3 regions of the Pseudoalteromonas sp. TAE56 genome follow, and region 1 is predicted to be linked to each of the others. Evidence: predicted binding sites of a transcription regulator. Region 1 holds the regulator's gene; each other region holds the start of a gene.
The links. Region 1 encodes FliA, which starts transcription of late flagellar genes. Its sites were predicted from a motif close to CTAAAGNTNNNNNNNNNNNNGCCGATA; they were not measured.

Region 1 (3,179 bases):
GTTGGCCCTACAGGCGTAGGTAAAACAACAACTGTGGCTAAGCTTGCAGCGTTAGGCGCACAAAAATATGGCGCTGATAAAGTGGCGTTAATAACCACTGATACGTACAGAATTGGAGCCTATGAGCAACTTGCAACATATGGCCGTATTATTGGTTGTGGTGTAAAACAAGTTAAAGATGCTAATGAATTAGCTGAAGTTTTATATCATTTACGAAATAAACGTCTAGTATTAATTGATACAGCAGGTATGAGCCAACGAGATTTACGTTTAACTGAGCAGTTAAACACGTTAATGCGCAACCAACGTGTGGATATTCGCAGCTACCTAGTACTAAGCGCGACAGCACAAATTAATGTATTACAAGAAACAGTACGTCACTTTAAAAAAGTACAGTTAAGTGGTTGTATTTTCACTAAGTTAGATGAATCTTTGAGTTTGGGTGAGATTATTAGTATTGCGATTCAAAATCGTCTTCCAATAGGGTATCTTACTAACGGTCAACGAGTACCAGAAGATATTCGTGTTGCAAATGCTGAAAAACTAGTGAAAAAGGCTGAGCAATTATATTTAAAAAGAATAAAAGCACAACATTCAAGGCACCAAGCAGTGGCGCCAAGTACAGTAGGGATGTATGATTAACACAGTATTAGATCAAGCAAGCGGCCTGCGCAAGATGAGTCAAAACAATAACAACGGCGTAAAAGTTATCGCTGTAACCGGTGGTAAGGGTGGAGTAGGGAAAACAAATGTTTCTCTAAATACAGCTATTGCACTAGGGCAACAAGGTAACAGAGTATTAGTGCTGGATGCTGACTTAGGTTTAGCAAACTGTGATGTAATGCTTGGTTTACGTGTAGAGCGTAATTTATCACACGTTTTGTCTGGTGAATGTGAGCTTGACGAAATTTTAGTTGAAGGCCCTGCCGGTATTAAAATTGTACCGGCTACGTCTGGTTCGCAAAGTATGGTGGAGCTATCGCCATCTGAGCATGCTGGACTAATTCGTGCGTTTAGCGAATTAAATACCGAATTTGATATTTTAATTGTAGATACCGCCGCTGGTATTTCAGACATGGTACTGAGCTTTTCTCGCGCGGCACAAGATGTAATGGTTGTCGTGTGCGATGAACCAACATCAATAACGGATGCTTACGCACTTATTAAAGTATTAAGCCGTGAGCACGGTGTTTATAAGTTTAAAATTGTCGCCAATATGGTCCGCAGTATGCGTGAAGGCACCGAATTATTTGCAAAGCTTTCTAAAGTAACAGATCGCTTTTTAGATGTATCAATGGAGCTAGTCGCAACGGTTCCTTATGACGAAAATATGCGCAAAGCAACACGTCGTCAAAAAGTAATCGTAGAACTCTTTCCAAATTCGCCAGCCGCTCTTGCGTTTAAAACACTGGCAACAAAAGCAGTTAAATGGCCAATACCAAATCAACCATCTGGGCATTTAGAGTTTTTCATTGAGAAACTAGTAAACGGCTAATTATGACAACACTGGTGAATAGAGCTATGGGATATCAATCAACACAAAACTTAAATGTGATTGTTGAGAAACATGCATCACTTGTAAAAAAAGTGGCATGTCATCTAATTGCTCGATTACCACCTAGCGTTCAGCTTGATGATTTAATTCAATCAGGAATGATAGGTTTAATAGAAGCTTCAAAAAACTTTGATGCGACAAAAGGTGCAAGCTTTGAGACCTTTGCTGGTATTCGTATTCGCGGTGCTATGCTTGATGAAATGCGCCGTGGTGATTGGGCTCCTCGTTCAGTACACCGCAAAAGCCGACAAGTTGCAGAAGCAATTACTGGGCTCGAAAGCAGTCTGAACCGCGAACCAACAGATACAGAAGTTGCTGAAAAACTTGAAATTTCGCTCAATGAGTACCATCATATTTTAAATGATGTTAATACCAGTAAAGTATTAGGCATAGAAGACCTTGGTGTCGATGAGGATGTTATTACTCCCGTAGGCCAAGATTTAGCGCTAGACAAACCTTTTAATAATGTTAAAAATGACCGGTTTAATGAGTCTTTACTAAGCGCGATAAAGTCATTACCAGAGCGTGATGCGATGGTGCTTTCTTTGTACTATAACGATGAAATGAATTTAAAAGAAATAGGACATATACTCGATGTAAGCGAATCGCGTGTAAGTCAGATACATGGTCAGGCGATGATTAAGCTTAAAGCTAAAATCAATGACTGGATAAACTAGTAGTAAGTAAACTAAGGTTAATACCTCACTGGGGGATGTTTTGGATAAAAACATGAAAATTCTTGTAGTTGATGATTTTTCAACGATGAGACGAATTATAAAAAACCTATTACGTGACTTAGGTTTCACTAACGTTCAAGAAGCTGATGACGGGTCTACAGCTTTGCCTATGTTACAAAATCAAGTATTTGATTTTGTGGTTACAGATTGGAATATGCCTGGAATGCAAGGCATTGACCTTTTAAGAGCAATTCGTGCAGATGATAAGTTAAAACATATCCCTGTATTGATGGTAACGGCAGAAGCTAAAAAAGAACAAATAATAGCTGCAGCGCAAGCTGGCGTTAATGGTTATATTGTTAAGCCGTTTACGGCTGGAACATTAAAAACTAAATTAGAAAAAGTATTTGAACGCTTAGGCTAATGATGGGGGAGAGGCTTATGTCAGCACCAGCTGCGCCTCAAATAACGTTAGAACAAGCTCGTCAACTCGTCATTTTTTTAGAAAACGATGAGCAAGATAAAGCAAATGAGTTGATTTTAGAGACCGCTTCACAAGAGCAGTCTAAATTATTTGCTGAAGTTGGAAAGTTGACTCGTCAACTGCACGAAGCACTTAAAAGCTTTGAGCTTGATACTCGCTTAACTAATATAACGACTGATGCTATTCCAGATGCTAAAAAGCGGCTTAATTATGTCATAGAAATGACAGAGAATGCGGCTAATAAAACAATGGATGCTGTTGAGGCTAGTTTACCTATAGCTCAACAACTGGCAGATGAAATATCTCATATCAAACCGACATGGGATCGTTTAATGAGTCGCGAGATTGAGCTTGGTGAGTTTAAACAACTTTGCCATAGTATCGATAAGTTTATGAATAATTCTCATCACAAAACTGATGAGCTTCAAAGCTTAATGACAAATGTACTAATGGCTCAAGATTA
Region 2 (3,179 bases), on a different contig from region 1:
TTTACTTTAAGAACGGCAGTTTGCCATGAGGTATTTATAAAAGAAAGTAGTTTAACTTTGCGTGATTTCTAAATCAGCAAGATCGTCGGCTGCCGAATTTAACTGATTAAGGTTTTCGAACATAGACTTTGTGTAATCTACTAACTTATCTATTTGTTCCTGATCTTGATTTAACCACTGTAGAATGCCAGCTAGTTGATTTTGTAATCCAAGTTCGCCCGCTTTTTCAAAAGCATTTTTAAGGTCATCATTAAAGGGAGCTAAGCCCTCTGATACTTGTTTTTCTGGTGCTGGTTTATATTCTTCATAGCTTTTAACTGTGGCTATTGTTTTTGTTTGGCGTAAATCCATAGAAAAAGCCACCAGCTGGTCACTGTCTAAACTCAGCTCTTGAGCTTGTTCAAATGCTTCATCCAGGTCACCACCAAAAAATGTTTTACTTAAATCTTGTAAATCTTCCATCATCGCATTAATAGCTTCTTGCTCTTGCTCGTTTAAGTCACCATTAACCGACATCGAAAATGATACCTGTCGAGATTGCGATGATGAGCTTGCAAACGACTCGCTATTACTGTTTTGCTGATAGCCGCTTGCCGATTGAGATTCAAATGCATCTGCAAAGCTGATACTTACCTCATCACCTTCTGCGGTGGTAAATTTATACTCTGCATTACTCGTCATACTGACATATTGAGCCTGGCTTATATTTACGCTGGCAGGTTGTGGGTTAAATAATGACTCTTCAAACTCATCAAGCCCATTGTAAATACCCTCTTTAGATTTATTAATGCCCTCTTCCATGTCGTCATTAAATACGCCAGTTCCTTTGAGCTCATCAACCGCGTCATCGATCCCTATTTGGACTCCTTTGCGCGCGTCGCCTAACATATCTTTGAGCTTTTCGTCATCAGCGCCGTTAGCTTTTGCTTTATTAACAGCACTACTTACAAAATCGAGTACGTTTTTTACTATTTCATCAAAATCAAATAGTGGTTTATCTGCTTTTTTTTCTGCGATAGGTAATCCAAGCTGCTCAGCCATTTTATCGCCAAGCACCTTTGCGGCCAACTCTCGACCTCGTTGTTGATAGCTATCCTGAGGAGACGTAATTGTAGGTTGCTGTATATCAGCTTTATTGTTGAATTTATTGATGTTGTTGTTTGGCGTAAAGCCATAATTACCTATTTTCATGATTCGTCTCCTAAGCGTGCGTAGTTTATTATCGGCTATAACACTAAAAACTAAAGTACAATGTTCAATAAAACAGCATAAATGCTAGCCAAAACTAGACAAATACGCAGCGCTCCCTACAATAGCGCCGATAAACAGATCTTAGATAAGGTAGTAGCGTTAATGGCAGTTATTAAAATAGATACCACACAGTACCAAGCGCAGTTAAGTGAAAAAGAGCAGCGTATTAGTGCACAGTTCCAACGTTTTGGTGTGAAGCAATTAGAAGTATTTAGCTCAGAGCCAACTAACTACCGCCAACGTGCTGAATTTAGAGTATGGCACGATGGTGACGATCTGTTTCACATTATGTTTGATCAACAAACAAAAGAAAAAATCCGTGTTGATACATTTGATCCCGCAGCGCCTCTAGTAGGTGAAATAATGCAGGTGATGATTGAGCATCTTAAGCCTTGTGAAATATTACGTCGTAAGTTATTTCAAATCGATTACCTATCAACGCTAAGCGGTGAAATTTTAGTAAGCTTGCTTTATCACAAACCACTTGATGATGAATGGTTAAGTGAAATTAAAGCGCTTAAAGAAAAACTAAGCAGTAAATTCAAAATTGACTTTATAGGCCGCGCTCGCAAACAAAAAGAAGTGCTGGGTGATGACTTTGTAACTGAGCGTTTAACAGTTAATGGTCAAGAGCTTATTTATCAACAAGTAGAAAATAGCTTTACTCAGCCTAATGCAAAAGTAAATATTAATATGTTGGAGTGGGCACAAGATTTATGTAAGCCACTTAAAAATGATTTATTAGAACTTTATTGCGGTAACGGAAACTTTTCTATTGCGCTAGCAGGCTCTTTTAATAAAGTATTAGCGACGGAAATATCAAAATCATCTGTTCATTCTGCTCAATACAATATTGCTAAAAATAACGTAGAGAACTTAGATATTATTCGTATGTCTAGTGAAGAGTTTACTCAAGCAATGAATGGCGAACGTACTTTTTCTCGTTTAGACGGTATTGATCTTAAAAGCTATGACTGCCAAACCATATTAGTTGATCCACCGCGCGCAGGCATGGATGAATTAACGTGTGACTTAGTGGCTAACTACGAAAGCATAATTTATATATCGTGTAATCCAGAAACCCTTGAGCGTGACCTTGATCACTTAACACGTACGCACAACGTTAAGCGCTTTGCTATATTTGATCAGTTCCCTTATACGCATCACATTGAGTCGGGTGTTTTCTTACAGCGTAAATAAATACGCTCAGTAAACGTTGCCCATAAAAAAAAGCTCCCTGAGGAGCTTTTTTAGTTTTAGCTAAATTTATTTGCTAGCTAAATAATTAATCAGTTTACCAATGTCTTCTGGCTCAGTAATACCCGACTCACGACCTAGGTTTAATTTATACTTACCATTTACAATAAATGTAGGTACGCCACGTAGTGCGCCTTTTTCTTTGAAGTAGTCCTGATCGCGTTTCATTTTAGAGCTCAGCGTACGTACCGAGAAGCTTTTGAAAAGTTTATCAAACTTATCGCCATCAACGCCCTGTGCTACAAATATATCTTTTACATCTGCAAGCTCATTAAATTTAGCGCGCTTGGTATGGATATGATTAAAGATTGCAGAGACAATTTTATCTTTTTGCGGAAGCACTTCTGCAGTAGCAAGTGTCTGGCTCATCATCTGTTGATTTTCAGGGTCACGTACACCTACAAAATCAACATGGCTCTTTTTAAATTTAACGTTTTTATCAAGCTTAGGCTTAAATTCACCAATTAATGCTTCCATGTTATTACATGCAGGGCAGTAAAATGAGAAAAACTCTTTAATTTCTGGCTTTTTAGTTGCTCGCTCAGAAACCACATCGTAATGCACGCCCTCTTCGTACGTTGCTGCAAAGCTTGTTGCCGCCATAGGAAGTAGTACTGCAAGCAAACCTGCTTTAACTAATTTAATCATTATTATGCTCCGAAATTTATAGT
Region 3 (3,179 bases), on a different contig from region 1:
GCATAACGGCTCGAAATATAATCTTTATTTTACAAGTTTAATCTAATTTACTAATAAATGAACCGTTATTTCTAATCGCGCTATAAAGTGACGAATTTTAAGCAAATTTATTTATTGTTTTGTTATTGAAGTAAATAAAGTGATTTAACTTTCAATTCAAAGAAAACAGACGGCTCAATCTATAGCTTATTATAATAAAGCGGATTAGGAGTTAAGTGCGACTTTATGCTTAAGAGTTTAAAATTGATGGTAATATGGATTATATAAACGGATGCAATATTTAGAGTTTAGGTCGTGTTTGAATATCAATTGAAAAAGAGTACTAGACGCAAAACAGTCGCAATAAAAGTGCATAGTCAGAAGGTAACTGTGTATGCGCCACATTTTGTCGCAAAAAAACACATTGATACTTGGTTATTTGACAAACAAGAGTGGGTTGCAGAACAATTAAAAAAACAATCGTCAATTGATGACACTAAGCAGTACCCCTTTGAATCTAAAAAAATCAGGGTTTTTTCAGAAACTATTTGTTTGAAACTGGACTCAGGCCAAGATTCCAAAGTAACCCCGTATGATGACCACTTACTTATCACAATATCTCCTCGAGTTAAAAACACTTATCAAAATTATCGACAGCTATTAGAGACTTATTTAAAAGAGCAGCTTATTGCATACATAGAGATGCGTTTAGCGTATTTCTGTACTCAAATGGGTGAAGAGTTGCCAAATGATTTAAAAATAGGTGTTTATAAACGAAAGTGGGGGAGTTGTAATAGCAAGCGAGAACTCACTTTTAATTTGCATCTTATCGGTGCTCCTTATCATGCTATAGATTATGTGATTGTTCATGAACTTGCTCATCTAAAGTATTTGAACCATAGCAAAGCTTTTTGGCAACGAGTAGAGGCGTTTTTCCCCGATTACAAAGCATCCTCTAATTGGTTAAAACAAAATGGTATGAGTTTGCAGTGGGTATTTTGATACTGCTGAATATAGGAATATAGGAATATAGGAATATAGGAATATAGGAATATAGGAATATAGGAATATAGGAATAGTAGAGAAGTGGTGGAGGGAGCTGGATTCGAACCAGCGAAGGCTGAGCCGTCAGATTTACAGTCTGATCCCTTTGGCCGCTCGGGAACCCCTCCACACTAATTTTATTGCATTTGGCCCCACTTAACTTAGCGGTAAGAAAAGTGGTGGAGGGAGCTGGATTCGAACCAGCGAAGGCTGAGCCGTCAGATTTACAGTCTGATCCCTTTGGCCGCTCGGGAACCCCTCCAATGCAACGGCGCTGATAATAGCAAATTGCGTATTTAAGTAAAGAAAAAAGCTAAAGAAAATTGAAATAAAGCCGATAAATATCTATCAGTTACCACAATCGGCTAAAGACTATGCAAATAGATGATTTGTTAATCACAGAGAGTCAGTTAAACAGTAGACTCAATAATAGTGTGCATGAAAATCGCCGTGGCGAATTTGCACTATTATTAGCGATGCTGTCACATGACGCACTCGACTTTAGTCAATTTCATTTACCAAAAACTGAAATAGATAATTTAGTTATAGAAGAAGAGGCGTTAAGAAAGCAATTTGGCGCAGGTCCAAAGCAACTTTTAGCCCCTGATGAATACAATATGTTGGTTGGACAGTTTAATGCATCATTAATATCTCAAGAAGGGGAACGCTGCGGTATGACAAGTATTAAGCTAAGGCAATGCTTAAACCCTGAACCACTTGCGATTAGAAATGATGATAAGCATATTCCACTTAATATAATAGATAACTGTGAGCTTGCTGTCAGAAGAAGAATTAAAAGCGAACAAACGCAACTTGCTAATCCTCCTATAGATGCAGCTGCTTTTTACGACAGCCTTAATAATGATGCAATACATCAACCACTTCAGCTTATTGCGGTGTGATATATGATTGTAATAATCATCAGTTAATATATGCTTTATAACGGGTCTGCTTTATATATTTGCTAATAATTGATTTAATGAAAAAAAAGCATCCAAAAATTAAATGCAATTGCTATAATGGCGTCAAATGGTATGACATGAAATGCCATTATCATTAAACCAAGGTAATTAGGAACGTAATGAAGAAAACATTCACGCTAAATCACGAGAAAATCAAATACCCTCGTATGGTTGATGCTGCAAAGCACGAAGTGAAAAAATATTTGAAAAGAGAGCGTAATAAAACGCTACCTGAAGATGCTGACTATTGGGCATTTGACTGTAAGTTTGGTAACACAGCTGAAGATGCGCAAGTTGTGCACGTTGCTGAATTAAGTAACCAAATTGGCGAAATTGAAAAGCAAGGTTTGACCTCTTTCTATGTAGAGATTTTAGCTCGACCTGCTCAACGTCAACAGTTAGATTTAGATGATGACGAATAACACTTAATTTAATTAAGTGTTCGAAGTTTTAAAATGAGCCCAAGTGGCTCATTTTTTGTTTTTATGCATTAAAGATTCACCTTAAATCATTTTTATTAATAACTAATAAGTAGAATTTTACTTTATTAACATTTGCATAACAAAATGTAGTGATATAGGGTGTGTTTAATTAAAAAAACAAAACAGTTGTACCATGCCGATAAATTACTCTGACCACCAATTGAAATTAAGCTTAAAGAGCTCTAAGGTACTTGTCGTTGACGATCAGCTATTAAGCTTAATTGTATTAAAAAAAATATTATCAGAGCATTTTAGTGTAACAACAACGAGCTGTGGTGAGGATGCGATTGAAATTTGTAAACATAATCCGCCAGATATAATACTACTCGATATTAATATGGAAGGAATGAGTGGTATTGAAACATGTCTAAAATTAAAAAATATATCTGAAACACAAGATATCCCCGTTATTTTTGTAACCTCATCTGAAAATCAAGAAGAAGAGTGCTGGGAAGCAGGGGCTGTAGATTTTATAAAGAAACCAACTAACTCGGAAACTTTATATAGAAGAGTGCGCGCCCATATTACGATGAAACTGCAACATGACTTACTCAATCAAAAAGTATTTCTAGATGATTTAACAAAGGTATTCAATCGTCGTTATTTTGATGCGCATTTTTCTAAAATGGAACGAAGCGCCTTACGAGAAAAAGTCGACTATGCACTATTACTCATCGATATAGACTACTTTAAGCAATACAACGATCTTTAT

Region 2: a site for FliA is predicted at 1,221-1,247, ahead of L656_RS0100125 (DUF5610 domain-containing protein). Genes of this name have one in related genera too.
Region 3: a site for FliA is predicted at 1,337-1,363, ahead of L656_RS0104450 (VC2046/SO_2500 family protein). Genes of this name have one in related genera too.

What each region holds. Positions count from the first base shown of each region.
Region 1 is NZ_AUTN01000102.1:13,894-17,072, reverse strand. It holds gene flhF (flagellar biosynthesis protein FlhF) at 1-642, shown strand, start outside; gene L656_RS0110695 (MinD/ParA family ATP-binding protein) at 635-1,495, shown strand; gene L656_RS0110690 (RNA polymerase sigma factor FliA) at 1,522-2,232, shown strand; gene cheY (chemotaxis response regulator CheY) at 2,273-2,656, shown strand; gene L656_RS0110680 (protein phosphatase CheZ) at 2,674-3,179, shown strand, end outside.
Region 2 is NZ_AUTN01000005.1:1,661-4,839, forward strand. It holds gene L656_RS0100125 (DUF5610 domain-containing protein) at 52-1,191, opposite strand; gene trmA (tRNA (uridine(54)-C5)-methyltransferase TrmA) at 1,354-2,451, shown strand; gene L656_RS0100135 (thiol:disulfide interchange protein DsbA/DsbL) at 2,518-3,156, opposite strand; gene L656_RS0100140 (thiol:disulfide interchange protein DsbA/DsbL) at 3,173-3,179, opposite strand, start outside.
Region 3 is NZ_AUTN01000066.1:5,174-8,352, forward strand. It holds gene L656_RS0104430 (MHYT domain-containing protein) at 1-4, opposite strand, end outside; gene L656_RS0104435 (M48 family metallopeptidase) at 295-981, shown strand; tRNA gene L656_RS0104440 (tRNA-Tyr) at 1,067-1,151, opposite strand; tRNA gene L656_RS0104445 (tRNA-Tyr) at 1,201-1,285, opposite strand; gene L656_RS0104450 (VC2046/SO_2500 family protein) at 1,398-1,925, shown strand; gene L656_RS0104455 (DUF6172 family protein) at 2,105-2,407, shown strand; gene L656_RS0104460 (GGDEF domain-containing response regulator) at 2,601-3,179, shown strand, end outside.